DNA from 4 places in the Mesorhizobium loti R88b genome. Region 2 is predicted to be linked to each of the others. Evidence: predicted binding sites of a transcription regulator. Region 2 holds the regulator's gene; each other region holds the start of a gene.
What was found. The regulator HrcA, encoded in region 2, represses chaperone genes, less so after heat shock. The targets are predictions, from matches to a motif close to GTTAGCACTCNCNNNNNGNGAGTGCTAAC.

Region 1 (7,561 bases), 2.9 Mb from region 2:
ATTTTCCCGCCAGCCCGCCGGCGCTGCAGATGCTGCCGCACGCCACCGGCGAACTCCAGGCCACGGCCCCCGAATTGCCCGGGCAGTAGCACAGGTCGGCATTGGCAGCGGTGCCGGTTTGGGTGGCCGTGGATGTGGTGGCGTTATACGCAAATGTGGGACCGTTGTTGACGAGCACCTGAATGTTGCCGCCATTGCTGCTCAGGCCGCTCGTAACAATCGTCGCGATGTTGCCGGCCAGCGCGCTGCCGCCGGAGGAATTGACCTTGTCGCCATTGAGCAACGCATAGTTCGAGCCGGCCGAGACCGCCGAACTCAGTTCGAACTTGGCCTTCAGCGAGCCGCCGATGTCGACAGTTCCGGCCAGGATGACGAGCAGCACGGGGCTGACCAAAGCGAACTCGACCGCCGACACGCCGGCTTTCTGGCGCCGCAGGAAGTCCGAGAATGACGAACGCCCGTTGCCAGGCAGGGCACGGCCGAGACTGAACAGCTTTCTCATTGCACGAGGCTCACCTTGCTGCTGGTGCTGCTCCCTGAGGCGGCGATGCATTCCGAAGCGGCGGCGGTGCCGCCCGACAATGTGATGCGCGAGCCGATCATCTGCAGGCACTTGGTCGTGTCGGTCTTCGATCCCAGCACGCTGGAGCCGCCATTCATGATGATGGGACCGTAGGGAAAGTAGAACGCGCCTGATATCTGGGCGTTGGAGCCGCCTTCGGCGAAGGTCGCGCCGCCGGTGTTCGTGGTCGCCGTCGGGCCGATCACCGCAAGCTTCGCCGTTGCTCCCGTTTGTGGTGCGCTGAGCACGATGTTGCTGTAGCCGGCGGCGACGCAGAAGACGTAACCGTTGCAGCTTCCCGAACTGGATTTGGCCTTGCCGGACAGCACCAGCGTCACATTGGCGCCGCTGACACTGATCGTGCTGCCGTTGCAATTGGCGCTGCCGCCGCCATTGCCGCCAAGCGCGAAATAGCCGTCCACGGTGTAGACGCCGGCTCCAAGCAGGATGGCGCCCGAGCCGATGAAATTGCCGGCGATGTCATGCTGCGCCGCGACCGGCACCACAAAGCAGCTGCCGCCACCGCCGCCGTTCACATTGCCGACGACCTGAAAGACGCTGCTGGCGCCTGTTGCATCGGCCATGATCGTCTGCGAGCCGCCGCCGAGCGTGATGGCGTCGCCATTGCTGCCGGGGCCGATCTTGTAGGAATTGGTCGTGCCCGAGCCGAAGGTCAGTGTTGAGCCACCAGTGTTGGTGTAGCCACCGGGGAGCTCGAAAATGCTCGGCCCGCCAAAGGTCAAGACGGAGGTGTTGCAGATGCTGACCTGTCCCGAACCGTTGCAGGCGGTGTCGCTGCGGCCGATCTTGAAGGTGCCCGCCCCAAACGTCGTGGTGGCGCCGCCTCCGGTGGTCAAACCCTTGGCGAAGTTGAAAGCGCCGGCGCCGAAGGTGGTGGTTCCGCCCGTGGTCACCTGCTTGCCGAAATTATAGGTGCCGGCACCGAAAGTGGTGGTTCCCGCTGTGGTGAGGGTCTTGGCGAAATTGTAGGTGCCTGGCCCGAAACTGGTCGTGGCGCTGGTGGTGAAATCACCGGCGAAATTGTAGGTGGTCGTTACCGCGCCATTCAGCGCGAAATTCAGGTTGATGCCGCCACCGATAGTGACGTTCCCCAAATTGACGGTCGTCTTGCTACCGCAACTGAACGTCCATGTCGGCTGCGACCAGGACGCCGTGCAGCCAGCGGCTACGGCCGCATTCGTTGTCGCGGTTTGGTCCCATGCGAAATCAATGCTGGTGCCGGTCGTGTTGGTCGGAGCCGATGGAGCGGTGGTCGCCGACAGCGCAGCCACGGTTGAAAACCGCGCCACGGCCGCCGTGACAGCTGCATTGCCGGCCAGCGGATCGGGGGTCGACTTCTTGGTGATGACCGCTGCCGCCCCGCCTGGGCCCGTAATGCCGCTGCAAGGTTGGCTTGGAGCGGCTGCGGAATTGTAATTGACGCCGATCGCCGAAATGCTGGTGCCGCAAGGCACAGTCACCGTGTTGTTGGACGAGACGGTGCATTTCGGCGCCGAGATCGAGGTGCCGCCGCTCAGCGTCACGCCTGTCTGCGTGCCGTCAAGCGCCAGCATGCATCCCGGCGTCTGCGGCTGCGCGCCAACTTCGGCCACCGAATTGGCGTAGATCTGCAATTGCTGGCGATCGTTCAGGACACGTGCCAGGAACAGCGTCCTGTACGTGTTGATCGACACCGAAACGGCGTTGACGCCTGCCGTTCTCGGCGAGGCAACCAGGCTGACCTGGACATTGGTGGCGGGAACGCCGTTGAGCACCGCGACGCTGACGGCGGTGGCTGTCATCTGGTCGGTGGACTTGTTGGCATTGTAGGCAAGCGCGCCTGCATAGGCTGACAGGTCGGCTACACGCTGATTGTCGGCCCGCTCGACGAGCGCTGCGCCATATTCGGTCACCAGGGCGGCCATGCCGATCAACACCGGCATTATCAGTGCCGAGATGATCAGCACGTTGCCGTCGCGGTTCCGCAAAAATCGCCGGAAAAATTGCATCGCTGATTACCCGACACGCCACACGCAGGATCAACCTGGCCGTGCTCTCACCCTTATAGTAATCGCAAATATGTTAAAAAATATTGTCCGACAAATTTGCGCGGCGTCGCCAAGGCGTAGTCGAAGTTGCTGATTTTGCTGGGAAATTGCACAAGAATGAGGCAGCTGCACGGTCAATTGGTGCAGCTCCCGCTGGTCGCTATCGTTGCAGGCGGCAATGAAAAAGGGCGGCATCGCTGCCGCCCTTTCCGTAAGCTTAGCCGGGTTGGCTGGATTAGAAATCCATGCCGCCCATGCCGCCCATGCCGCCGCCGCCCATGCCGCCAGGCATGCCGCCGCCAGCCGAGTCCTTCTTCGGAGCTTCGGCAATCATGGCTTCGGTGGTGACGAGCAGGCCGGCGACCGAGGCCGCGTCCTGGAGAGCCGTGCGGACAACCTTGACCGGATCGACGATGCCCATGGCGATCATGTCGCCATACTCGCCGGTCTGGGCGTTGTAGCCGAAGGTCGCGCCCTTGTTCTCAAGGATCTTGCCGGCAACGATCGAAGCTTCCGCACCGGCGTTCGAGGCGATCTGGCGGGCCGGAGCCTGCAGAGCACGACGCACGATGTTGATGCCAGCAGCCTGGTCGGCATTGGCGCCGGTGGCCTTGATGTTGGCCGAAGCGCGCAGGAGAGCGACGCCACCGCCAGCGACAATGCCTTCTTCCACGGCCGCACGGGTCGCGTTCAGAGCGTCGTCAACGCGGTCCTTCTTTTCCTTGACTTCGACTTCCGTCGCACCGCCGACGCGGATCACCGCAACGCCACCCGCCAGCTTGGCGAGACGTTCCTGCAGCTTCTCCTTGTCGTAGTCCGACGTGGTTTCTTCGATCTGCTGCTTGATCTGGGCAACGCGGCCCTGGATCTCGGCCTTCTTGCCGGCGCCGTCGACGATGGTGGTGTTCTCCTTGGAGATCGACACCTTCTTGGCGCGGCCGAGCATGTTGAGGCCGACATTCTCGAGCTTGATGCCGAGGTCTTCCGAGATGACCTGGCCACCGGTGAGGATGGCGATGTCTTCCAGCATGGCCTTGCGGCGATCACCGAAGCCTGGAGCCTTGACGGCGGCGATCTTCAGGCCACCGCGCAGCTTGTTGACAACCAGCGTGGCCAGGGCCTCGCCTTCGACGTCTTCCGAGATGATCAGCAGCGGCTTGGAGGTCTGCACGACGGCTTCGAGAACCGGCAGCATGGCCTGGAGGTTGGAAAGCTTCTTCTCGTGCAGGAGGATGTAGACGTCCTCGAGCTCGGCAACCATCTTGTCGGCGTTGGTGACGAAGTAGGGCGAGAGGTAGCCGCGGTCGAACTGCATGCCTTCGACGACTTCGAGTTCGGTCTCGGCGGTCTTGGCTTCCTCAACGGTGATGACGCCCTCGTTGCCGACCTTCTGCATCGCTTCCGCGATCATCTTGCCGACCGACTCGTCGCCATTGGCCGAAATGGTGCCGACCTGAGCAACTTCCTCGGAGGTCTTGATCTTCTTGGCAGCCTTGCCGAGAGCCGCGACGACTTCGGTGACGGCCAGATCGATGCCGCGCTTCAGGTCCATCGGGTTCATGCCGGCGGCAACCGCCTTGTGGCCTTCCTGGACGATCGACTGCGCCAGAACGGTCGCGGTCGTGGTGCCGTCGCCGGCGATGTCGTTGGTCTTCGAAGCAACTTCGCGGACCATCTGCGCGCCCATGTTTTCGAACTTGTCTTCAAGCTCGATTTCCTTGGCGACGGTGACGCCGTCCTTGGTGATGCGCGGGGCGCCGAACGACTTGTCGATGACGACGTTGCGGCCCTTGGGGCCGAGGGTCACCTTCACCGCGTCGGCGAGGATGTTGACGCCGCGCAGCATGCGCTCGCGGGCATCACGGGAGAATTTTACGTCTTTGGCAGCCATTTTTTAGCTCCTGGCAAGGGCTTGGGGTAAGCCCGGAATTCAGTTGACGGTGAGGCCGATAATCAGCCGATGATGCCCATGATGTCGGATTCCTTCATGATCAGAAGGTCTTCGCCATTGAGCTTGACTTCGGTGCCCGACCACTTGCCGAACAGGATGCGGTCGCCAGCCTTGACGTCCAGCGGGACCAGCTTGCCAGCTTCGTCACGAGCGCCGGAGCCGACAGCGATGATCTCGCCTTCCTGCGGCTTTTCCTTTGCCGTATCCGGGATGATGATCCCGCCGGCGGTCTTGGATTCGGATTCGACCCGGCGAACGACCACGCGGTCATGAAGCGGGCGGAATTTCGACTTTGCCATTTTTTCTTCCTCGATGAGAACGGTGAGAAACAGTTCCTCCATCCGGCGGCGCCGGATATGAGTTAGCACTCACCAAAGGCGAGTGCTAACGTCGCGCTGAAATAGGCGCGGGGCTTTCGAGAGTCAAGGCGCGTGGGAATGGGCTATCGCAGGAAATTTTTCTCGTGCTGGCCTGCGATTGCGCAAAATCCCGACCGCCAACGCATCAACTGCAGAGCCGGCTGTCATCCGACAACAGGGGGTATACAAGGCTTACAGCCGCCTCGGCGACCCAAGCACCAGCAGCGGGCAGCGTTCCGCCAGCGGGTAAGAGCCGCTCGGCACGACGCATACCTCGCCGAACCGGTTGCTTGCCTCGTCGATCAGCGTGGCCAGCGTCGCGAAGCTGTAGCTTATGTCCGAGCCGGCATAGACATCGACTGTGTTGATCGATGTCATGCTCCATCCTGTTCGTGCGGCAAGAGCTTCGCGATCGGGGAACATGCTATCGAAGGTGTCGCGGATCGTTCGCACCTTGACTGTGAAATCGCCGTCGTCGCTCGTGCAGGCCATTGCGATGCGCCATTTGAGCGCGTGGAAATTCTCGACTCCACCGGCCAAAACCAGAGCTTCGATGCTCTGCAAATCATCCGCTGTTTCTGGCCGTGCAAAAACGCGGATCGCCGCGCGCCTGCAGGGCTTGAGCACTCTTGCGATTTCCCCGAACAGCGTGTGGCGTGCAGCTTTGGTATCGACCGCCGAGAGGCATCCATCGCCGATGACCGCGTCGAAACTTGCCTGCTCCAAGGGGAGGCTGAGCCAATTTCCCGCCATCGCCTTTCGCGAGGCGTTGTCGCCGGCCCATACGCCGGAAATCATGGTTGCTGACTGGTCGATCGCCAGCATCGATCTGCCCAGGACTGCCAGTTCAGGGGTCACGCCGAGCAGAAGAACGTCGGCATTTCCGAGGTCAAGTTCGCGATCGAATATGCCAACTGTTTCCGCGGTCGGCCGCAGCGGGGCGTCCAGCAACTGCCAACGCTGGTGATAATTATCCCAATGATTTGTCATTCAAACCCGCTGGAGCCCAATAAGGTCTGGCATCGACTAATTAGAGCGGCTTAATAGAAGCGGGCATTGAAGCCAAGGGGTTATAAGTGGCGCGCATCGTTATCATAACGCATGAGCATGACCGGTTCCTGGGCAGGCGAAACCTGATGTTGCGCAGGGGCAGCCCCTATCTGCTTTTCGATGTTTTGGAGGACCTGAAAAGGCGTGGTCATTCGGTTCGGATCCAGCCAGGCCCGTCAAAGATATGCGATGGTGATATCGCGGTTCTGCATGTCGATGCGACAATAACGCCTGCGGACCATGTTGACTATGCCAGGCGTTTTCCGTTCTGCCTCAATATCGGGGCAGCCGATATCTCCAAACGACACATCAGCGGGGCGCAGATATCACAAGGCGATGCCTGGCAAGGCCCGGTCATCGTCAAGAGCAACCTGAACTATCAGGGCTTTCCGGAGAGACTCCTCAACCGGCGATCGAAGCGCGCGGGAAAACCGCAGCCTTTTCCACATCTGCCAACCCTGCAGCCCTATGAGGTCTATGGATCGGTCGGCGAAGTTCCGGACGGCGTCTTTGAAAACGATGACCTTGTCGTGGATAAATTCATTCCGGAAAGAGAACCCGACGGTTTCGCAGCACGTTTCTGGGTGTTTTGCGGAGAGCGTGAACGCTGCACCCGCTACGTCTCGCCAAACAGGCTGGTCAAGGCGTCGGAAACGATCCGCCGTGAGACCGTTCCGGTTCCAGAGGAAATACGCGAGCGGCGGCGTGAACTCGGCTTTGACTACGGGAAATTCGATTTCGTCATGCATGAGGGCAGGGCGATCCTACTCGATGCCAACAAGACCCCCGGCCGTCCCCAAAAACTGATGAAAATGTTCGCGGCCGGCGCTGCCGATCTGGCCGACGGCTTCGAAAGCCTCATCCGCCAGGCGAGATAGGCCACAACGGATCATCGTCATTATGCCGGTCTAAAGAAAAAGCCTCAACTGAGTGTGGATGATCGACCGGTAATCCTCGATGGTCCGGCGGCTTTCGGCCTCACCCTCCGCAAGCGCCAGACGCACGACGCCGCCGGCGAGCTGGAAGATCAGCAGAACCATGCGTTCGAACTGCTCCTGCTTTTGCGGATCGAGCAAAGGGATGACATGGTCGCAGAACATCCGGGCCTGATGCCGGGTTTCAGCGATGTCGAGGTTCTTGAGCGCCTTGTCGGCCTGGATGGCGTTCTGCAGATCCTGGATGGCTGGATCGCCGGCGACGCGGTTGTGGTAGTCGTCGAGCAGCCGGTCGGCAGCGGCGATGACGTCCCTGGCTTCGCGGACGTCGGCGATGATCGCAGTCAATCGCGCGCGGCTGACCTCCGAAAACCGCTCATAGAGCATCGCCAGGATCGCCGACTTGTTGGGGAAGTAATGGTAGACGGTGGCGATCGGCCCGCCCGCCAGCATGCCGACCTCCTTCATGGTGACGGCATCGATGCCCTTCTCGCCGATCAGCCGCATGGTCGTTGACAGGATCGCGTCGATGCGCTCGCGGCTGCGCTCCTGCTTGGGTTTGCGCCTCGGTTCGGTCGCTGTACGCCTTGCTTCCGTCATGCACCGGTCTTTCGCACGCATTGGCAAATTCTGGTTGACAAGAAATATGATCAAGT
Region 2 (7,561 bases):
GCTGTAACCGGTCCGTTCTGGCTGACATCACCGTCTGCTTGGACACTGATACCGGTCGACGCAGGGGGAGGCTGCTCCATCCTATCGAGCCCTTCGCCATCGTTGCGCTACGCAAAGGAATAGCAGTGCAGCGGTTGCCTCCAGCTGGCAACCGGAAAAGCTTTCCGTGTCTTCGTGGGCATCCGCCACCGGATACTCCGGCCCGAGGACCCTCTGCTCGCGACTTGACAAGATGAGACAACGCAAGGAATCTCAGCCATCAAGGGAAAGCGGGAGTATGCCATGAAGAAAATCTACCAAAAGCCTGTGCTGGTTAAGAGAGAGCGGCTATCGGCTGTCGTTGCTTTGGGGTCGCCTCCGTCCAAGACGCCGGGCTGACGATCCTGACCTGATACCGGCCTGGTGTGATACCGGAAGCCCGCTGGTTCCGTCCGGCGGGCTTTTTGTTTGCTGAGCCGAACATCGGGGCCGTGGCGGGAGTGAAGGTCGATGTGAAATTCCCGCCATTCCTTTGCCACAGTGGGGAACGAAACCGGCATTGGCAGATTTAGCCCCTGATTCCTAAAGGGAGGACAGGATGGACAGCCTGACGATACAGGACGCTTTCGAGCCCTATTATGCCGGCCGCAACCGCGTTGCCGCGCGCCCGGACAAGCGGCTGACTGCCAAGACCGACGCCAGCCTGACCAGGCGGGCCACAAGCGCCCTGTCGACCGCCTTGCCGACGAACGCCAAGCTTTCCGACAATGAACCCGACAGCACGACGGAGCACTGACCGGACGATGCCCAATCGCTTCGATATATTCATCACCCGTCTTGAAACGAAAACCGCCAGGGAAGGCGTGCCGCCACATGCGATGAACGACCAGCACAGCGTTCGCCGCGAAAAGGCCGATGCCAAACCGGCCCGAAACGGAACGGCACATGCCGAGAAGGATCGCGGCAAGCGCCGTTTCAAGCACGACGCCTGACCCTTCGACGGACTGAGACCGTTCGGCCTTCGTCATCGTGGCGGAGCAGGAACGAAGGTTACCCCAGATACCGTGAAACGCGTGCCTTCAGAAGGCTAATCAATTCCAGGTCCATGAAGTCGTACTCGTCCGGTATGTCGAGACAAATGACGCGAGCCTTTTCCAAGCTCGCCTTGAATTTATTCTGCAGCTTGGTGCGATGCGCCTTTTCCATGACGAAGATGATGTCGGCCCACGCCACCAGCTCATGGGTCAGCGGCGTATCCGCATCATGATTTGTCCCCGCCGACGCGACTTCGATATCCTGGCGCTTGGAGAACACCTGCTCGGCGGTCGGGCTGCGCAAGCGGTTCTGGCTGCAGACGAAGAGGATTTTCTTCATGAGGTTAGCGCGCCAGGTCCGCCACCACGGCGTCGAGCACGATCATGCCGGCTGGCGTGGCGCGCAGGCGCGCATTGCCGATCGATGCCACCAGCCCCTCGCCCTGCAGCATCGACAGCCGCGCGCTCGACAGGCCGCGGCCTGAAAACGCCTCGTAGCGCTGGAGGTCGATGCCCTCGGCGAGTCTGAGCCCCATCAGCAGGAATTCGTCGGCCTCTTCCGAGCGTGTCAGGATCTCGCCGCCGGTGATGCCGTGGCCCTTGGCCTCGACCAGATTGGCCCAGGTTTCCGGCATCCGCTCGGCGATCGTCACCGTTCGGCGGCCATTCTCGACGAAGCGGCCATGCGCGCCGGGGCCGACGCCGACATATTCGCCATAGCGCCAGTAGGTCAGATTGTGACGACTCTCGGCGCCTGGCCTGGCATGGTTGGAAATCTCATAAGCCGGCAAACCATGTGCGGCTGTGATCTCCTGCGTCAACGAATAGAGGTCGGCGGCATGGTCGTTGTCAGGGATGATGAACTTCTTTGCCGCATGCAGCGCGTGGAAGGGCGTGCCTTCCTCGATGGTCAGCTGATAGAGCGACAGGTGGTCGGCGGCGTGGCCGATGGCCTGTTCGAGCTCGGATGCCCAAGCTTCCGGCGTCTGGCCCGGCCGGGCGTAGATCAGGTCGAAGGATAGCCGTGGAAAGATCTCGCGCGCCAGCCCGATCGCATGCAGCGCTTCCTCGACATTGTGCAGGCGGCCGAGGAAGCGCAGATCCTTGTCGTTGAGTGCCTGCACGCCCAGCGAGACGCGGTTGACGCCTGCTGCTCTATAACCACGAAACCGTTCGGCCTCGACCGAGGACGGATTGGCCTCCAGCGTCACCTCGATGCCATCCGGCACCGTCCAGTTTTTCGCCACCGCGTCCAGAACCCTGGCCACGGTTTCCGGCTTCATCAGCGACGGCGTGCCACCGCCCAGAAAAATGCTGGTCACCTCGCGCGGCCCGGTGCGCTGTCGCATCGTCGCCAGTTCCGCCTCGAAGGCGGCAGCAAAGCGCTCCTGGTCGACCGGCTGGTGGCGGACATGGCTGTTGAAGTCGCAATAGGGGCACTTGGCCGCGCAGAACGGCCAATGGATATAGACGCCGAAACCGGGCGCCCGGTCGAGCAGCATGCTCATGCCTCTCCCAATCTCGCTTTGGCGAATTTCTGGAAAGCGCGGGCACGGTGCGACAGGGCGGTGGCCTGGCCGGGCTTCCAGCCGTGTTTTTCCTCGGCCGTCATCTCGCCGAAAGTCTTGTCGAAACCATCGGGCAAGAACACCGGATCGTAGCCGAAACCGAGCTCGCCGCGCGGCGGCCAGACCAGCATGCCTTCGGCCTCGCCGCGATAATACTCGGCCTCGCCATCGGGGAAAGCCAGGCAGATGACGGCGACAAAGCGGCCCTTGCGCTGTTCGGCCGAGGCGGCGCCGACTTCCTGCAACGCCACTTCGGTGCGCTGCATGGCCATGGCGAAATCTCTGCTGCCATCCGGGGTTTCGGCCCAGTTGGCGGTGTAGACGCCGGGCGCGCCGTCGAGCGCGTCGACGCAGAGGCCCGAATCATCCGACAGCGCCGGCAGGCCGGTCGCCTTTGCGGCGGCCAGCGCCTTGATGTAGGCATTCTCCTCGAAGGTGGTGCCGGTTTCGTCCGGCTCGGGCAGGCCATAGTCCTTGGCCGACTTCGCCTCGAAGCCGAACGGTCCCATCAAATCGGCGAATTCGCGCAGCTTGCCGGCATTGTGGCTGGCGACGACGATCTTCTTGCCATCAAGAGAATGCATCAAAGGCCCCAGATCCTTGGCTCGGCGAACTCGATCGAATTGCCCGAGGGGTCGCGTATATAGATCGAACGGCCGCCTTGCGGCCATTCGAATTCGCTTTCGATGGCGATTCTTTTTGCCCCCAGATGCGCTTTCCAGCCGGCGATCTCGTCGGCGGTTGCCGAAAAGCAGAGATGACCCTCACCGACCGTGCCATGCGGCGGCACCGGCAGCCGGGCGTCCGGCGCAGGAGGTATTTTGGTCGCCTCGGCGTTGAAGATGAGCAGAACGCCGGGGCCACAGCGAAAGAAGAGATGGCGGCCGTCGACCTTGCCGAGGAGGGTGAGGCCGAGAATGTCGACGTAAAATTCTTCCGCCGCCGTCAGATCGGTGACGTACAGGGCTGATTCCAGGATGGCGGAGGGTTTCACCAGAAAACCAATGGCCTAAGCCACCGCCATCTGCTGCAAACTCACCAGCCGTTGGATGCCTTTCTTGGCCAGACTCATCAACTCCCCGAACTGCCCTTCCGAAAAAGGCTCGCCCTCGGCGGTGCCCTGGATCTCGACGACGCCGCCCTTGCCGGTCATGACGAAATTGGCGTCGGTGCCGGCCGAGGAATCCTCGAGATAGTCGAGGTCGATGACCGGCTGGCCGTCATGAATGCCGCAGGAAATCGCCGCGACATGGTCTTTCAGCACCTTGGCGACGCTGGCCATCTGGCGGGCTTCCATCCAGCGCAGGCAATCATAGAGCGCGACCCAGCCGCCGGTGATCGAGGCGGTGCGGGTGCCGCCATCGGCCTGGATGACGTCGCAGTCGACGGTGATCTGCTGTTCGCCCAGCGCCTGCAAATCGACCACGGCGCGGAGCGAGCGGCCGATGAGGCGCTGGATTTCCAGCGTGCGGCCGCCCTGCTTGCCGGCGGAGGCCTCGCGGCGCATGCGTTCGCCGGTCGAGCGCGGCAGCATGCCATATTCAGCCGTGACCCAGCCCTTGCCGGAATTGCGCATCCAGCCCGGTACTTTCTCCTCGAGACTGGCGGTGCAAAGCACATGCGTGTCGCCGAACTTCACCAGGCACGAGCCTTCGGCATGCTTGGAGACGCCGCGCTCGAAGGAGATGGCGCGCATTTCGTCGAATTGGCGTTTGGAGGGGCGCATTCAGGCTCTTTCCCGTCATTTTTTTGAATCGTGGCCGGCTTGTAGCTCCACCAAGCCCATGGCGCAAAGGAAAATGGCCGGGCGATCTGACACAGACACCGGGTTGCGCCCACCGCACCGAAGTCTATATCCTTAGGGCGGAGGTTTTTTGGCCGTATGACCAAGGCAGTCGATCCCAGTTCGCAGTCGCCGGCGCTTCAATCCCTCGACATGCGTTCCCGTGACATCTTCCGGCGCATCGTCGATTCCTATCTCAGGGATGGTGAACCCGTGGGCTCGCGCAGCCTGTCGCGCATCCTGCCGTCCTCGCTGTCGCCGGCCACCATTCGCAACGTGATGAGCGATCTCGAACATCTCGGGCTGATCTACGCTCCCCATATCTCGGCCGGCCGGCTGCCGACGCAGGCCGGCCTGCGTTTCTTCGTCGACGCCTTCATGGAGCTAGGCGACCTCTCCGACGAAGAGCGCCGCACCATCGAGGCGCAGGTGCGGGCCTCCGGCTCGGGCGCGACGCTGGAGCACATGCTGACCGAGGCCAGCCAGATGCTGTCGGGCATGTCGCGCGGCGCCGGCCTGGTGCTGGCCGCCAAGAACGAAGTGGCGCTGAAGCATATCGAGTTCATCCAACTCGAGCCGACCAAGGCGCTTGCCGTGCTGGTGTCGCAGAATGGCGACGTCGAGAACCGCGTCGTCGAGTTGCCCGCCGGCATCACCGTCTCGCAACTGCATGAAGCCTCGAATTTCCTCAACGCCCATATCAGGGGCCGCACGCTGGCCGAGGCGCGCATCGAGATCGCCCGCATCAAGGAAGAGACCAGGGCTGCCCTCGACACGCTGTCGCAGGATCTGGTCGAAAAGGGGCTGGCAGTGTGGGCGGGCGCCGATAGCGGCCTGCCGGCACGGCTCATCGTGCGCGGTCGCGCGAATCTGCTCGAAAACGTCACCGCCCAGGCGGATATCGAACTGCTGCGGCATCTGTTCGAGGACATGGAGACGCAGGACGGGCTGATCCAGCTGCTTGATCTCGCTGAAGAGGGATCAGGCGTGCGCATCTTCATCGGTTCGGAAAACAAGCTGTTTTCGCTGTCGGGCTCGTCGCTGGTCGTCGCGCCCTATCGCGACAAGGATGCCCGCGTCGTCGGCGCGCTCGGCGTCATTGGCCCGACCCGGCTGAATTACGCGCGCATCGTGCCGATGGTCGATTATACGGCGCAACTGATATCGCGCATGCTTCGTTGAGCTGATCTAACCGAGGAGACGACGATGGCGCTCGAAGAAATCAAGGCCCGGATCAGCCTGCTGCTGGAAGAGATGGTCAACCAGCCGGAAGACGTGCGCGAGGTGCAGGAGCAACGGCGCGAGAAACTGCGCGAAATGCGCGCCATGGGCCTGCCACTGCCGGCCGATCTCGTCGAACTGGAAAGCCGCCTCGACAGCGACCTCGACGCCACGGAGGCCTGAGCGGCAACTACTAGTCAGACGTGTAGCGCGGAACAACCGGCGATGCCGGTCGTTGCTCTGGCCACAGCCATATTTCGTTGCTGGACACGCTTGGAGGAATTCCATGATCCGAATTGCCTCGGTCACGGCCATCCCCATCAGCATCTTGATCGCCAGCTCTGCCTTCGCGGCCGATCAACCGGTGCTGAAGGGTCCGGCCGCCTTCGGCGACTGGCGCGCCGACAAGCCCGGCGTGCGCCGGCTGATCAAGCCGGAAGACCTACCGAAGCCCTATGTCACCAAATCCGCTTCGAACAGCGCCGGTCTTGCCGACATGCCGACAGGCGCGAAGCCGCAATTGCCGCCCGGCTTTTCCGCCGAGCTGATCGCGTCCGGCATCGACAATCCGCGCGTCGTGCGCGTGGCACCCAATGGCGACCTGTTCGTCGCCGACAGCGAGGCCAACCAGATCCGCGTCTATCGTCTTGCCGAGGGCAGTGCGAAACCCGTCGAGAACGGCGTCTTTGCCGGCAATCTCAACCAACCCTATGGCATCGCCTTCTATCCGCCGGGCGACGACCCGCAATGGGTCTATGTCGCCAACAGCGACAGCATCGTGCGCTTCGCCTACCGCAAGGGCGACCTGAAGGCATCAGGCGAACCGGAAACCATCGTCGACAACATTCCATCGAACCATCACTGGACCCGCGATATCGTTTTCTCACGGGACGGCAAGACGCTCTATCTGTCGGTCGGCTCCGGCTCGAACGTCGCCGAGGATATGGGCAAGGCGCCGGATGGCGGCCTCGACGCGTGGCTCAAGTCGAAGCCGCTGGGTGCGACATGGGGCTCCGAGGACGGCCGCGCCGACGTGCTGGCCTTCGATCCGGATGGCAAGAACGGCCGCATCGTCGCCACCGGCCTGCGCAACTGTTCGGGCATGACCATCCAGCCGGCGACCGGCGCGCTGTGGTGCGTCGTCAACGAGCGCGACGCGCTGGGCGACAATGTGCCGTCCGAATACGCCACGTCGATCAGGGAAGGCGCCTTCTACGGTTGGCCCTGGTACTACATCGGCAACCACGAGGATCCACGCCACAAGGGCGAGCGCCCCGATCTGGCCGGCAAGGCCACCATTCCCGATGTGCTGATGCAGGCGCATTCGGCGCCGCTCAACATCGCCTTCTATACCGGCAAGGATTTTCCCCAGGAGTATCAGGGCGATGCCTTCGTTGCCCTGCACGGCTCCTGGAATCGCGGCAATCGGACCGGCTACAAGGTGGTGCGTTTGCTGTTCAAGGACGGCAAGCCGACCGGCGAATACGAGGATTTCATGACCGGCTTCGTCGTCTCCAACGGCGAGGTGTGGGGAAGGCCGGTCGGCGTGGCGGTCGCAAACGACGGTGCGCTGATCGTGACCGAGGACGGCAACGGCACCATCTGGCGCATCACCCATGGCAACAGCCACTCCTGAGCGCTTGACCCTCGCCCTGGTGCAATAGAATCCGGCTGAAGGGAATTCACCGCCGCCTGACTTCGTGCGACAAGGCGCAGTCACAACAGCATCGCGTCCCGAACGTGCAAGGCCGCATCCATGACCCTCACCGGCTTCCTCGCCTACAGTGCCGCGCTTGGCATCGCCGCCGCCATTCCCGGTCCCGGCGTAACAGCACTTGTCGCGCGGGCGCTCGGCTCCGGCTTCCGCTCGTCTCTGGCCATGTCGTTCGGCCTGATGCTGGGCGACCTTACCTACCTGACCGCAGTGGTGCTCGGCCTCGCCTTTGTCGCGCAGACCTTCGGCATGGTGTTCCTGG
Region 3 (7,561 bases), 1.1 Mb from region 2:
GGTTACTTGCGGTGGCGGCTTGCAAATTCTCTCTGCTTTCTCAAGCGCCGCGGCTGGGTCCTTGACGACCTGGCTTTTCATGATCTTTGCCGCCGTGTCGATCAAGCAGGCCACCGTCTTCCGCATCGGCAGCGGTGCCAACCATCATCGCGAATATGGCTAGCCGAACGGCCGCAAGCAGCATTGAGGTGGGCCTTCGGCAAAGTGTTTCTCGCCGGCGCCAAGGCTCGCCAGCCATCCGACGCCTGATCGCGTTACATATCAGGTTCGTCGATCGGTGGCTTGGCAGCAAGACCGAGCCTGGCTCGTTGGCCATCGGCGTAATTTTCGGCGGGAAACTGTGTCTTGAACCGAAGAACTGTCAGTTTGCCGTCCTCGACAATATGAACAACCCATCCCCCACTACAACGCTTGACCCGCACGTCATTAGGTTCGCCAGCCACCATTGCTGCCCTCATTTTCGTTGCCCTTGGGCTGAGACTGGAAGTCGTTCCCGCACATCGGAAAACATAGGACCTTACGTAACGTCAAGCCCCGATTTTGGGATAGCCGATGCCTTGTCGATTTCAGGGTGACGGCGATTCTGGTCCGCAACGTCCGTGAGTGCTCAAATCGATTTAGATGCGCAGATTCTGCATGTTAATTCAGCCTTGTTATCCACAACTAACGTGAATGGGAACGCGTATTCAGTCCGAGTACCTCTGCAAAAAATCTGCCGCTCTGGTGAGGGGAGCGGGCGATCAGGGCGTGTGAGGTGCTGACGTCAAACGCGAGATTCCGGAAGATTGATAAAATCGTTTGTTTCGATGAGATGCATCCACCCTGTGGATAGAAATACAGTCCCATGAACGGGCAAGCCTCTGGTGCGGGAGATGATGCTAAAGGAGACATCCCGCATGGCCACTCCACGCAAAAGCTCGGCACGTCTCGGCGCTACCAAATGCTCAGCCCCTCACCTCGCTCTCTACGGTGCGACGAAGCGCGCTGGCAGATCGCGGAAGGCACAATGGTTACCGATCCGCAGGGTGGATTCATCCTGTGGGTCGAGCCTCCGAACACCATCGATTGGCTCGACTCTTTCAGGGCTGCATCGTCCGGAAAATCGTGATCGCCCACCCTCTTGTCTTGACTAGCCCCCGCCTGGGGCTTATCTCGTCGCATTGTTAGCGCTCGCCCTTGGTGAGTGCTAACCGCAGGCCGGCATAGCCGAGCTTTGTAAGTTATCCGGCGTCGCCGGACGCTTTTCTCACCGTTCTCATCGAGGAAGAAAAAATGGCAAAGTCGAAGTTCCGCCCGCTTCATGACCGCGTGGTCGTTCGCCGGGTCGAATCCGAATCCAAGACCGCCGGCGGGATCATCATCCCGGATACGGCAAAGGAAAAGCCGCAGGAAGGCGAGATCATTGCTGTCGGCTCCGGCGCTCGTGACGAAGCCGGCAAGCTCGTCCCGCTGGACGTCAAGGCCGGCGACCGCATCCTGTTCGGCAAGTGGTCGGGCACCGAAGTCAAGCTCAATGGCGAAGACCTTCTGATCATGAAGGAATCCGACATCATGGGCATCATCGGCTGATATCAGGCCTTTCCGTCAACTGAATTCCCGGGCTCAATCCAAGCCCTTGCCAGGAGTTAAAAATGGCTGCCAAAGACGTAAAATTCTCCCGTGATGCCCGCGAGCGCATGCTGCGCGGTGTCAACATCCTCGCCGACGCGGTGAAGGTCACGCTCGGCCCCAAGGGCCGCAACGTCGTCATCGACAAGTCGTTCGGCGCCCCGCGCATCACCAAGGACGGCGTCACCGTCGCCAAGGAAATCGAGCTTGAAGACAAGTTCGAAAACATGGGCGCACAGATGGTCCGCGAAGTCGCTTCAAAGACCAACGACATCGCCGGCGACGGCACCACGACCGCGACCGTTCTGGCGCAGTCGATCGTCCAGGAAGGCCACAAGGCGGTTGCCGCCGGCATGAACCCGATGGACCTGAAGCGCGGCATCGATCTTGCCGTGACCGACGTCGTCGCGACGCTGATCAAGAACGCCAAGAAGATCAAGACCTCGGAAGAGGTTGCCCAGGTCGGCACGATCGCCGGCAATGGCGACGAGTCGGTCGGCAAGATGATCGCGGAAGCGATGCAGAAGGTCGGCAATGAAGGCGTCATCACGGTCGAGGAAGCCAAGACTGCCGAGACGGAACTCGAAGTCGTCGAAGGCATGCAGTTCGACCGCGGCTATCTCTCGCCCTACTTCGTCACCAACGCCGACAAGATGGTTGCCGATCTCGAGGACGTCTACATCCTGCTGCACGAGAAGAAGCTCTCCAACCTGCAGACCATGCTGCCGGTTCTCGAAGCCGTCGTGCAGACCTCGAAGCCGCTGCTCATCATCTCGGAAGACGTCGAAGGCGAGGCTCTGGCCACGCTGGTCGTCAACAAGCTGCGTGGCGGCCTGAAGATCGCCGCCGTCAAGGCGCCGGGCTTCGGTGATCGCCGCAAGGCCATGCTGGAAGACATCGCCATCCTCACCGGTGGCCAGGTCATCTCCGAAGACCTCGGCATCAAGCTCGAGAACGTCGGCCTCAACATGCTCGGCCGCGCCAAGAAGGTGTCGATCTCCAAGGAGAACACCACCATCGTCGACGGCGCCGGCAAGAAGGAAGAGATCCAGGGCCGCGTTGCCCAGATCAAGCAGCAGATCGAAGAGACCACGTCGGACTACGACAAGGAGAAGCTGCAGGAACGTCTCGCGAAGCTGGCGGGCGGCGTTGCGGTGATCCGCGTCGGCGGTGCGACGGAAGTCGAAGTCAAGGAAAAGAAGGACCGCGTCGATGACGCCCTCAACGCGACACGCGCGGCCGTGGAAGAAGGCATCGTTCCCGGCGGCGGCGTTGCCCTGCTGCGCGCTTCGCTGAGCATCAACGCTGTCGGCGCAAACTCCGACCAGGCCGCCGGCATCAACATCGTGCGTCGCGCGCTGCAGGCTCCGGCCCGCCAGATCGCGGCCAACGCCGGTGCGGAAGCCTCGATCGTTGCCGGCAAGATCCTTGAGAACAAGGGCGCGACCTTCGGCTACAACGCCCAGACCGGCGAATATGGCGACATGATCGCCATGGGCATCGTCGATCCGGTCAAGGTCGTGCGCACGGCTCTCCAGGACGCGGCCTCGGTCGCCGGCCTGCTCGTCACCACCGAAGCCATGATCGCGGAGGCTCCGAAGAAGGAGTCTGCTGGCGGCGGCGGCATGCCTGGCGGCATGGGCGGCGGCGGCATGGGCGGCATGGGCGGCATGGACTTCTAATCTAGCCTCTATCAGCTTTCAAATACCGAGAGGGCGGCAGCGACGCCGCCCCCTTTTTTTGGGACGGAGCCGGTCGGAAAAGGTTTGGGCTCGCGTGATATTGTAGTGCGCGCGCCTACACGGCCACACTACATCGTCGCAGTGGAGCTTTCGGGTGGCGAACTGAACAAACATGGCTTTGTGCGCGACTATCAAGACTTAGCAGCGCTCAAGCCACTACATCGATGGCACGTTCGACCATGGCGGTCGGTTTTCGATATGCCTGATATGAGCGGCCGTGGAAGCCGCTCAAAGAATGATACCGCAGTGCTGTTGCCAACGTCGGCGATTTCGATGATCGACTCCGCCTATGCCAGCTCTTCACGAGCTCTATCCGCGCTTGCCTACTATGGAGCGAAAGCCTTAGCGCGACTCGTGATTGAGGCTGTCATTGCTATGGGCTAATCAGTCGGGAAGCTGCGCTTGCAATGACGGAGGGCCGGAACGATCTCGTCCGATCATCTGGCACAAGGTGTGCTTATTAGTACGTTGCGAAGCTAGTAACTTAACCATGAAGGGGGACGACGGTTTGACCGTGACACAGTCGCTGACGAGACGTCTCAAAAATCCCGAGCTATTTGACGATCTGGCCGGTGTGCCTGGTCGGAAGGCGGAGCAATCCACGAGGCGTTTTTCGGTGTTCAATCCCTCAACGGGCGAGCTGTTGGCTGAGCTTCCAGATATGGATGTCCGGGACGTTTCCAAGGCAATCGATAAGGCTGAAGCTGCGCAGGAACATTGGGCGGCGCTCACCGCGCGCGAGCGCTCCGACATCTTATGGGAATGGCACCAACTGATCCTCGACCACAGCGAGGATCTTGCAGCCATTTTGACGGCTGAAATGGGTAAGCCGCTTGCAGAGGCGAAGTCTGAAATCGCCCATGCCGCAGCCTACCTCCAATGGTATGCCGAGGAGGCCAATCGCATCTATGGCGAGACGATTTCACCGCCTTCTAACGACAGGCGTATGCTGGTAATCAAACAGCCGATCGGTGTTGTCGGCGCCATTACTCCTTGGAATTTTCCCGCCTCGATGGTGGCTCGCAAGATTTCGCCTGCGCTTGCCGCCGGCTGCGCGATTGTTCTGAAACCCGCGGAGCAAACACCGCTTGTCGCGGGTGCTATGTTCACGCTTGCCCGGATGGCAGGTTTTCCCGATGGCGTTCTAAACTTGATCTACGCATCGGAAGGCGATGCGGTTGGGCGTGAACTTTGCTCGAACCCGAAGGTCCGCAAGATCAGCTTCACTGGGTCGACCGAGGTCGGGCGGCTGCTCATGAGGGAGTGTTCGGATCAGATCAAAAGAACTAGCTTCGAACTTGGTGGTAACGCTCCTTTCATTGTTTTTGATGATGCAGACGTCGACGCTGCCGTCGATGGTGCGCTACAGGCAAAGTTTCGGAATGCAGGCCAGACCTGCGTTTCAGCCAATCGGCTTTACGTACAGTCCAGCGTGTATAATGAATTCTGCGACAAATTCACCAAGCGCGTCAGTGCATTGCGCGTCGGTGACGGTTTCGAGCCAGAAGTTGCGATCGGTCCCCTGATCGATAAGTGCGCGCTTGCAAAGATTGAAGATCATATTCGCGATGCTGTGCGGCAGGGTGGGAAGATCCGTTGCGGTGGCAACCGTATCGGCGAATCGGGAACCTTCTTCGAGCCAACGGTGATCACCGACGTCGAAAGGACAATGCGGGTCGCTCAGGAAGAAACCTTCGGACCGCTGGCTCCCATAATCCGCTTCAACGATCCCGACCAGGTGGTGCGCGAGGCGAATGACACGATTTACGGTCTTGCAGCCTACTTCTACGCTTCCAATCTAAAGCGCGTGTGGCGCGTGGCTGAAACCCTCGAATACGGAATGGTCGGCATCAATACGGGACGCATGTCATCCGAGGCCGCACCCTTTGGCGGAATGAAGCAATCAGGGATCGGTCGTGAGGGGTCGCGCCACGGCCTCGAGGATTATCTCGAAATGAAGTACCTGTGCATGGGTGGGCTATAATCCCACAGCATCGGCGTCCCATTGACTTCGCCCTGACAATCCGCCGCGGCCATCGATGGAATGGTGGCCTTCGATCAAGGCCCAGTGTAAAACCTTGATGCTGTCATCCTTGCCTTCGGCCGCATTCACCGATCCCTGATTGACACGTGCTTGCCATGTACCGCTTCAATCCGCCGGGAGTGGTTTTTCCTGTCTCGGCCGCGACAGATCAGGGTGCTGGTGAACAAAATCTCCGTCCATCCGACAGCCGGCGAGCCTTCGATCACAGTTCTACCGTATGGGTCGAATGGCGGCATCTTCTGAAGCCTTATTGCAGCCCTAGCTTCCTCTTCAGTTCCGCGTTCTCTGTGCGCAGGCGTTCCGCGAGCAGGCTCTTCAATCGCTTGTTTTCTTTCTCGAGCGCGACCAGGTCCTTCAGATCGTCACCATCGGATCTAGGCGCCGCGGCCTTCTTCCAGTGATAATAGGTCTGTTCCGATATACCCGCCTGCTTTACGGCGCTCTTGAGAGTGGTGCCGCCGCTGATCGACGTCTCGACCTGAGCGAGCATTTGGGCGCGCTCTTTTCCGGAGTAGACCTTCCGGGCGCTCCGCACGGCCGCTCCTGTTGCTGTTGCTTCCGCCGGGGACGCCGTATTGGCGCCATTCTTGCGACCAGGCTCAGTCTTGGCCTTCCGCGAAGGTGGGGTTTTCTTCTTCGTTTCAGGCGTCCTTCCTTTGGGAGCGTGTTCGGTTGCAGCTTCTACTGATTCAGCGTCTAGGGGATTTGCCATGAGATACTCCGCTCGCGGTTTGTGCGCGTGTTCAGCATCAAGGGCTATGACATTAGAGTCAATCAGCCGACGATTTGGCAGATCCATATCTTTGAGCTCCCTTGTTGTGTCGGCTATAGCCGCGGAGAGATCGACATCGCTCCAGATGGAATGGCCCCGTTTTTGATAATTGCGCTTTTGTTTGACCTCCACAGTGAACGGTCGGGTCTGCCGCCTCATAGTTTCTTCCTTGTTAGAACGAATTGCACAGGAGGTCGCGGCTGACGATGACTGAACAACTGGCGCTTCCTCTGTTGCGCCGAGCTATATGGATGAGATAGCCCGAGAGCAAGCGGCACTTGCGGTGTGCATCGACAAATGCTCGGGCCACGTCGCTGGCTGGCCGCAGCTTTGTTTTCATATCGATGCGTTTGCAGAGCTGGAACAGCGGCTCGCGCGTCATAGCTTTCCAGTTGGATAGGCCTCGCCGGAAGTCATGATCGTCTCGTCCCAGTGAAGGTCGCAATCATTCGTGATTGCGACCTTCACTAGCCAGCTCCGGCCAATCATTGCGGGAGGATATGCAATACAGGTCGAGGCGTTGTCGGCGTTTCGGCGGGTAAGACGGGATAGGCGACCTCCGGTACTTTTCCGGTCAGCGAATTAAGGAAGGCAACGAGCAGGTCGACTTCTTTTTCCGTCAATTCTTGGCCGAGCTGGGTGGTCCCCATAATGGCGACGGCCTGTTTCAGATCCCAAACCTTGCCCGAATGAAAGTATGGCGCGGTGAGTGCTACGTTGCGCAACGGCGCCACGCGGAAAACATAGGAATCGTCGGCTTCATGGGTCACGGCAAATCGGCCTTTGTCGTTTTCCGGCAGGACATCGGTGTTGGGCTTTTCAACGAGGCCGAATGGGGAATAGCCCTCCCCACCCACGTTGATACCGCCGTGGCAGGACGAGCAGCCTTTGTCCATGAAAAGCGTCAGGCCCTGTTTCTGTTCGGAAGTCATAGCGGCGTCATCGCCGTTGAGGAAGGCATCGAAGGGCGCCGGTGTGACCAGTGTCGCCTCAAAGGCTTCGATTGCCTTGGCGACGTTTTCGAAGGTGACGCGATCGGCTTCGCCCGGGAAAGCTGAATTGAACCACTCGACATATTGCGGCATCGACTTGAGCGTGGCGATGAGTTGACCTGGTGTGTTGGCCATTTCGACAGCGGCTTGGATCGGTGCCTTGGCCTGAACCTTCAGGTCTTCAGCACGACCATCCCAGAACTGCGCTATGTTGAAGACAGCGTTCAGTACCGTCGGCGCGTTGCGCGGTCCCTTCTGCCAACCATGGCCGATCGAGCTTTCATGATTGTCGTCGCCCCCGGTGGCCAAGTTGTGGCACGAATTGCACGACAAGACGCCTGACGCCGAGACGCGTGGATCGAAGAACATTGCCTTGCCCAGGGCTATCTTCTCCGGTGTGATC
Region 4 (7,561 bases), 2.1 Mb from region 2:
TGCAGGCCGTCGGCATCGTCAACGACCACGCCGCCGGCTGTTTCAGACGATCGCAAGTCGCGCTCTGATCGCGGTGCTGCCGCGTCTTACATCGGACGTTTGGGCTCGCTCTTCGGCGGCGCAGCCGTATCGGAATCGGATTTCTTGTGCTTGTCGGCGGCAATCCTGCGGATGCGGTCGAAGCGGCTTTCCTCGGTCTTTTCGGTCGTAACGACCGTCTCTGGCTTCCGCACGAACGTGATCATGGATCCGTCTCCTGGGCTAGAGGCCTGCGCGCCGGGAGAGACTCCCCCGGCGGGTAGTATCGAACTTCAGTGCAGCCGGCGTGGCTGGTTCAGGTCAGGGCTGGAAGGCGGCTTCGATGAAGCCACCCCCAAGCTGGCTGAACTTAATAACCACCCATGCCGCCGCCGCCACCGCCACCTGCCGGTGCCGCATCCTTGGCCGGGATGTCGGTAATCATCGCCTCGGCGGTGATCAGTAGGGCCGCGATCGAGCCGGCGTCCTGCAGTGCGGTGCGCACCACTTTCGCCGGGTCGACGATGCCGGCCTTGATCATGTCGACATAGACCTCGTTCTGGGCGTCAAAACCCTGATTGTGGTCCTTGCTGTCGGTGAGCTTGCCGACGACGATCGAGCCTTCGACGCCGGAATTCTCGGCGATCTGGCGGATCGGGGCTTCCAGCGCGCGCAGCACGATGGAGATGCCGGCGGTGACATCGGCATTGGCGCCGGTCAGGCCTGCGAGCACGGAGCGGGCACGCAGCAGGGCGACGCCGCCGCCGGGCACGATGCCTTCTTCAACCGCCGCGCGCGTTGCGTTCAGCGCGTCGTCGATACGGTCCTTCTTTTCCTTCACTTCCGACTCGGTGACGCCGCCGACGCGGATGACGGCAACGCCGCCCGACAGCTTGGCAAGACGTTCCTGCAGCTTTTCCTTGTCGTAGTCGGAGGTGGTCTCCTCGATCTGGCCCTTGATCTGGGCGACGCGCGCCTGGATGGTCGCCTTGGTGCCGGCGCCGTCGATGATCGTGGTGGTGTCCTTCTCGATCAGCACGCGCTTGGCGCGGCCGAGCATCTCGATGGTGACGTTTTCAAGCTTGATGCCGAGGTCCTCGGAGATCATCTGGCCCGATGTCAGCACCGCGATGTCTTCCAGCATCGCCTTGCGGCGATCGCCGAAGCCTGGCGCCTTGACGGCCGCGACCTTGAGGCCGCCGCGCAGCTTGTTGACGACCAGCGTGGCAAGAGCCTCACCTTCGACGTCTTCCGAAATGATCAGCAGCGGCCGGCCGCCCTGCACCACCGCTTCGAGGATCGGCAGCATCGCCTGCAGATTGCCGAGCTTCTTCTCGTGGATGAGGATGTAGGGCTCTTCCAGCTCGACGCGCATCTTGTCGGCGTTGGTGACGAAATAGGGTGAGAGATAGCCGCGGTCGAACTGCATGCCTTCGACGACGTCGAGTTCGGTTTCGGCGGTCTTGGCTTCCTCGACGGTGATGACGCCGTCATTGCCGACCTTGTCCATCGCCTTGGCGATCATCTCGCCGACGGTGGCGTCGCCATTGGCGGCGATGGTGCCGACCTGGGCGATCTCGGCCGACGACTTGACCTTCTTGGCCTTCGCCTTGATCTCGACGACGACGGCAGCGACCGCCTGGTCGATGCCGCGCTTCAAATCCATCGGGTTCATGCCGGCGGCGACCAGCTTGGCGCCTTCGCGCAGGATCGAGGCGGCCAGCACGGTTGCCGTGGTGGTGCCGTCACCGGCGAGGTCGTTGGTCTTCGAGGCCACTTCGCGCACCATCTGCGCGCCCATGTTCTCGAACTTGTCGGCGAGCTCGATTTCCTTGGCGACAGTGACGCCGTCCTTGGTGATGCGCGGCGCGCCATGGGCCTTGTCGATGATGACGTTGCGGCCCTTGGGGCCGAGCGTGACCTTCACCGCATTGGTGAGGATCTCGACGCCGCGCAGCATGCGGTCACGCGCATCGGTGGCGAATTTGATTTCCTTGGCAGACATGATTTTTATCCAGTTCGTATTTGGAGTGGATCAGTCGCCGCGCGGAACGCGCAGCGCTGTCGTCGCTTAAGTCTTGCGGCGTCCCGAAGGACACGCGATGCGCCGGTCAGGCGGCCTTCTTGGCAGCTACGGTCTTGGCGGCACCGGTTTTCTCGGTGGCGGCCGTCTCGCTCTTGTCGACGACGCCCATAATGTCGGCTTCCTTCATGATCAGAAGGTCCTCGCCGTCGATCTTGACCTCGGTGCCCGACCATTTGCCGAACAGGATGAAGTCGCCTGCCTTGACGTCGAGCGGAACAAGCGCGCCGTTTTCGTCGCGTGCGCCAGGGCCGACAGCGATGACTTCGCCTTCCTGCGGCTTTTCCTTGGCATTGTCGGGAATGATGATGCCGCCCTTGGATTTGGTGTCGCCTTCGGCGCGCCGGATGACGACGCGGTCGTGGAGTGGCCGAAACTTCATGAGAACTTCTTTCTGGGACCGGCTTAGGCGGCCGCGCCTCTCATATAGGCGCATTGGCACTCGATAGATAGGAGTGCCAAAAATTATTCGGTGCGCCGTTTAAATATATAAAAGTATTATTTCGGCTTGGCGTTTCGTGATATCGCCAAGGGACTAAATAATTCAAAAAATTGAATTTTGCCGGTCGAGTGCCTATTTATCGGACAAGTTCACTTTCACGATTTCAAACCCAAGGGAGATTTGTTCGATGGCCGAAGGCAATCAGACGATCATGGAAAAAGCTGAAGCCCGCTTTGTCGACAAGCAGAAAAAGACAGCGGAGAAAAACAAGGCAACCGCCGAATACATGTCCGAAGCGAAGGCCCGGGAGATCAAGACGGCAAAGCTCAGGGGTTTGCGGCTGGCCAAGGAAGAAGCCGACCGTATCGCTGAAGCCCTGAACCCGACGCCGAAGAAGAAGCGGGTGACCAAGAAGGCTGCCGCGACAGAGGCCAAGACGACAGAGGCAAAGACGGGGGCCAAGACATGAGCCTGACCTTCCCCAACCGCAGCCGCAGCTATGACGAAGCCGGCAAGCGCATCCGGTTCGTCGGCCATGACGGCATGTTCCAGATTTCCTTCTCGGTTGCCGCCGATGCGATGACCAGGATGCAGCCCGCGACCGCCGCCAATGAGGCAGGCTACCTCGCCACATTCGACACGCAGAGCGGTGCCATCCGCGACGTGGCGTCCAGGGCCTATGACCGCACCCGCAAGAGTATGTATGTGCTGACGGCAGCCGACTTCGGCTGATCAGCCGAGTTCCATGCCCTCGATCATCGTGCGTATCTTCGCGGCCTTTTCGAAATGATCGAGGCGGTGGGTTCTGATCCACCATTCCGCTGCTTCCATCAGCAGTTCGGGGTCGTCGTTTCTGTTGGCGAAAAACGCGTAGAACGACACGCCGACGGTGGGGCCCTTCTCGGAGATCTTGCGGTCGCAGACGTCCAGTATCTTTCGCCTCAGGCTCGCTCTCACGGGAATTCTCCGGTTTTGATTCGGCGGGGTCTCGGGCCCGCCCTTTGAGCTGACAGCCGCAGCGTTCAATCCTTGCGCTCCGCCCTCTCCCGGCGCCTGACGTCGCGCGCATTCATCTGCACGACCATATCCTCGGCCTCACGCGGGCTCATGCCGACCATGACTTTTTGCCGGACCACCGCTGGCTGGCCGGTGAAGACATCGACTATGGTCCAGCTCTGGGGAAGCTCCATGCGCAGTGTGTAGCGATTGGCCATGCTGACTTACCTCAACCATGCATCATGAAAAACACCGCACCCAGGACCAGCATCGTCCACGCGATCACCGACAATTTGAGCACCATGCCGCCATGCGCGGTCAGGAGCTTCCGCAAGCGCGGCACGATGCCTGCCGAAGAGGCCGGTGCGGCCAGAACAGCCCCCCTTGCCTTGACTCCAAGTTTTCCAAAGACCGGCAGCAGTGACGGTTCACGCACGAAATAACCTCGAATGTCGGGGAAAGCCGGAGCGAGCAAGCTCCAGCCCCCTTTCATAGCACTCTTTTCGCGGGCGTCCTGCATGCCAAATGCAAACAGGTGGGTTTGACGCACCCCGGCGCAGCTTCTTCGCTATGGTATTTTTGGAGGCCTCGCCTCGGGATCGAACCGAGGCTTCAGAGATTTGCAGTCTCCAGCGTAGCCGCTCCGCCACGAGGCCATTGCCGTCGACCTAACGGGCAAATGCTTGCGGAAAAGTTAAACGCAAAGCGGGTTCTGTCGGCACGTTGAAAAATGCTGTGAGCATCGTTGCGGCATCGCTTTTCGGCAGGCGCCACTCACCGACCCAGGATCGGATCCAGCACGGGAAGGCTGACGATCGACGCCATGGCAATGAGGCCATAGCAGGCCCAGCGATAACCGCGCTCACTTGTCTGGCCAAACACAAGCGAGCCGAGATAGAGGCCAAACCCGTAGAACGGGCCCGTCGCCAGCGCCAGGACAAGAACCGGTCGGGTGATCAATCCTCCCGCCAGATAGCTTGCCCCGGTCAGCGCACTCGATATGGCGAAATAGAGGACGATGTTGGCGCGCACCACCACGCCATTGCCACCCCCGCCAAGCCAATAGGCCACCACCGGCGGGCCGCCGACCTGGGCGGCGCCGGAGAAGAAGCCGGCAAGCCCACCGACGCCGATCGTCAGCGGCGTGGCGGGACGACCATGGTAACGCCAGCCCGACATCAAAAGGCCGAGCAGCAGCACCACCAACAGCACGATACTCCAGCGCAGCGTCAATGGATCCATCCGCGCCAGCGCATAGGTGCCGAGCGGCACGCCGACCAGCGCGCCCAGCGTCATCGTGCCGACGCTGGGCCGGTCCGCCAGCAGCCAGCCACGCGGCAGCAGTCCGAGCGCGGCGACCGCATCGATGATCAGCAGCAGCGGCGCTGACGATTGCGGCCCGATAACCGCGCTTGCCAGCGGCATGAAGATCAGCGCCGCGCCGAAACCGGAAAAGCCGCGGGCGAAGCCGGCGATGAAGGCGGCAGCCAGCAGGAACAGCACCGCGCCGCCGGAATGACCGGCGATCGACAGATCGGCCATGCTCATATCCGGCCAGTGCCGTTGGCTGGACAGTTCTGTGCGGGCCGGCGATGGAATTCAGGGGCGAGGTCTTCGGCACGGATCACGGCGTCTCTCCAGTGATGGACAGAGCAACTTTAACGCAGCATTCTCGCAGCTTCATGCTGAAAGATCACCTGATAGAGCTGCGAAAATGCACGACATTGACTGGAATGACCTGCGCTATGTCCTGGCACTGAAGCGCGACGGCTCCTTCGCCGCGGCCGGCCGCCGGCTCGGCCTTGATCCAACGACGGTGGCACGGCGCCTGCGGGCGATCGAACGCACGCTCGGCGCGCGGCTGTTCGAGCGCGCTGAGGCGGGCGAGATGCGACCGACGCAGGCCGGCGAGATCGCGGCAGACCGTGCGGAAGCCGTGGAGGCCGAGATCGGTGGCCTGACGCTCGCGGTCAAGGGCGCCGACAGCGAGATCAGCGGCACCGTGCGGGTCACCGCCGTGCCCATCCTCATCAACCGGGTGCTGATCCCCGCTGTGGCCGATCTTGTCGTGCGCCATCCAGGATTGCGGCTGGAACTGGTAGCCGACCCCCATGATGTAAGCCTGACCCGCCGCGAGGCGGACATCGCGCTGCGGCTCGCTCGGCCCGGACCCGAAACCGGCAGCCGGATCATCGCCCGGCGCATCGGCACGCTCGCCTATGCCGCCTATGCCGCCAGCCACCTGTCGGCGCCCGACTTGCCCCGGCAGATCACGGATCTGCCCTGGCTGACCTATGAGGACGGCATGGCGTCTCTGCCGCAGCCGCGCTGGATTGCCGGCGTCGCCCGCAAGGAGGGTTATGCCCAACTCGTCGTCAACGATGCCGAACCGCTGCTGCAGGCGATCCTCGCAGGCCTTGGCCGCTCGCTGCTGCCCTGCATTGTTGCCGACCGTATCGCGGGACTTGCGCGCATGCCGGAGGACGCCCATCCATTCCCCGCGCGCGAATTGTGGCTGCTGACGCATCCCGATCTTCGCCACCTCGCTCGCATCGCTGCGGTCACCGCATGGATCGAAGCGACGATCCAACGCCTCGAGGGCGTCTAGTCTTTAGGCCGCAGCACGCGGCCTTTCGCACCGGCTTCGACCTGCCGCAAATTCGAACCCAGCCGCGTTTGCTCGATCAAGACCATTTTTCCCCTTGAACGTCCCCCTGATCTGGCCTAGCCTTGAGTTGAGAAAAGGTTTTTCCAAACAGTTTCGACCGGGCTCGGCCATTGGCCGGGCCTTATTCCGGCCTATGTGAGAAAACCTTTTCTCAACCCAGGATTCTCGGCGCGATGGCATCGGACGATCAGCCTGTTTCGGTTTTCCCCAAGCCCGTCACCTTGCGTGACGTGGCGGCGCAGGCCGGCGTCAGCGTCGCCACCGCCTCGAAGGCGCTCAACGACCAGGGGCGCATGACCGCCGAGACCCGCGAGCGCATCCGCGAGACGGCGCGCAGCCTGGGCTTCCGGCCGAACAGCCTGGCGCAGAGCCTGCTCAGGCGCCGCTCCTTCACCGTAGGCCTGCTCACCAACGACACCTATGGCCGCTTCTCGCTGCCGCTGATGTCGGGCATTTCAGACGCGCTGGTCGACAATGGCGTCTCGGTGTTCCTGTGCAATGTCGAGGAGGATCCGCGCCTCGGCCAGTTGCATGTCGAGGCCATGCTCGACAAGCGCGTCGACGGCATCATCGCCACGGGAAAACGCATCGACCGCCATCTGCCGGTCGATCTCGCCAATCTGCGCATCCCAGTGATCTATGCCTTCACCCAGCCCGATCCCGACGCCGTCGCCTTCGTCTCCGACGATGCCGGCGGCGCGCGGCTGGCGGTCGAGCATTTCTGCCGGCTTGGCCGGCGGCGCATCGCCCATGTCAGCGGACCGGCGAGCTTTGCCGTGGTGCATGCCCGCGCCCAGGCCTATCGCGACGTGCTCGCCGAAAACGGCCTGCCGGTCACCGAACCGCTGCTCGGCTCCTGGTCGGAAGCCTGGGGCCATGAGGCGGTGACGATCCTTTTCGACGGCAAAAGCGAAAGGCCGGACGCCGTCTTCTGCGGCAACGACCAGATCGCGCGCGGCGTCATCGATGCGTTGCGCGAACGGGGCTTGAGCGTGCCTAGCGATGTCGGCGTCATCGGCTTCGACAATTGGGAGATTGTCGCCGAAGCGACGCGCCCGCCGCTGACTTCGGTCGACATGAACCTGGTCGCCCTCGGGCGCGAGGCAGGCCTGACCCTGCTTTCACTGGTCGGTGGCCAGCCCGCCGCGCCGGGCATTCGAAAACTGCCGTGCCGGCTGGTGGTGCGGCATTCCTGCGGCCATCCGCTGGATGGCTGAAACGAAAGCGCCGCGTGATCGGCGCCAAGCCGCGCACAGCGGCCAACCCTGGAGGAGGAGAATATGAGGAACCTGATTGCCAAACTGGCCCCCAAACTGGCCCTGACCGCTGCCGTGCTGGGCAGCGGTCTCGGCGC

Region 1: a site for HrcA is predicted at 4,922-4,950, ahead of groES (co-chaperone GroES). Genes of this name have one in related genera too.
Region 3: a site for HrcA is predicted at 1,163-1,191, ahead of groES (co-chaperone GroES). Genes of this name have one in related genera too.
Region 4: a site for HrcA is predicted at 2,536-2,564, ahead of EB235_RS14550 (co-chaperone GroES). Genes of this name have one in related genera too.

The regions. Positions count from the first base shown of each region.
Region 1 is NZ_CP033367.1:5,211,176-5,218,736, reverse strand. It holds gene EB235_RS25565 (TadE/TadG family type IV pilus assembly protein) at 1-502, opposite strand, end outside; gene EB235_RS25560 (TadE/TadG family type IV pilus assembly protein) at 499-2,571, opposite strand; gene groL (chaperonin GroEL) at 2,846-4,501, opposite strand; gene groES (co-chaperone GroES) at 4,564-4,860, opposite strand; gene EB235_RS25545 (class I SAM-dependent methyltransferase) at 5,113-5,910, opposite strand; gene EB235_RS25540 (hypothetical protein) at 5,997-6,848, shown strand; gene EB235_RS25535 (TetR/AcrR family transcriptional regulator) at 6,879-7,505, opposite strand.
Region 2 is NZ_CP033367.1:934,408-941,968, forward strand. It holds gene EB235_RS04405 (hypothetical protein) at 578-775, shown strand; gene EB235_RS04410 (hypothetical protein) at 783-971, shown strand; gene EB235_RS04415 (low molecular weight protein tyrosine phosphatase family protein) at 1,030-1,353, opposite strand; gene hemW (radical SAM family heme chaperone HemW) at 1,358-2,521, opposite strand; gene rdgB (RdgB/HAM1 family non-canonical purine NTP pyrophosphatase) at 2,518-3,165, opposite strand; gene EB235_RS04430 (VOC family protein) at 3,165-3,575, opposite strand; gene rph (ribonuclease PH) at 3,591-4,307, opposite strand; gene hrcA (heat-inducible transcriptional repressor HrcA) at 4,464-5,546, shown strand; gene EB235_RS04445 (hypothetical protein) at 5,571-5,768, shown strand; gene EB235_RS04450 (PQQ-dependent sugar dehydrogenase) at 5,872-7,221, shown strand; gene EB235_RS04455 (LysE family translocator) at 7,342-7,561, shown strand, end outside.
Region 3 is NZ_CP033367.1:7,003,232-7,010,792, forward strand. It holds gene groES (co-chaperone GroES) at 1,273-1,569, shown strand; gene groL (chaperonin GroEL) at 1,632-3,290, shown strand; gene EB235_RS33775 (NAD-dependent succinate-semialdehyde dehydrogenase) at 3,841-5,334, shown strand; gene EB235_RS33780 (transposase) at 5,642-6,325, opposite strand; gene EB235_RS33785 (cytochrome-c peroxidase) at 6,652-7,561, opposite strand, start outside.
Region 4 is NZ_CP033367.1:2,996,501-3,004,061, reverse strand. It holds gene EB235_RS14565 (DNA-3-methyladenine glycosylase I) at 1-68, shown strand, start outside; gene EB235_RS14560 (hypothetical protein) at 87-245, opposite strand; gene groL (chaperonin GroEL) at 389-2,023, opposite strand; gene EB235_RS14550 (co-chaperone GroES) at 2,130-2,483, opposite strand; gene EB235_RS14545 (hypothetical protein) at 2,731-3,012, shown strand; gene EB235_RS14540 (DUF1488 domain-containing protein) at 3,009-3,275, shown strand; gene EB235_RS14535 (DUF6500 family protein) at 3,276-3,500, opposite strand; gene EB235_RS14530 (hypothetical protein) at 3,566-3,757, opposite strand; gene EB235_RS34750 (hypothetical protein) at 3,769-4,089, opposite strand; tRNA gene EB235_RS14520 (tRNA-Cys) at 4,120-4,195, opposite strand; gene EB235_RS14515 (sulfite exporter TauE/SafE family protein) at 4,314-5,087, opposite strand; gene EB235_RS14510 (LysR family transcriptional regulator) at 5,254-6,147, shown strand; gene EB235_RS14505 (LacI family DNA-binding transcriptional regulator) at 6,381-7,424, shown strand; gene EB235_RS14500 (ABC transporter substrate-binding protein) at 7,488-7,561, shown strand, end outside.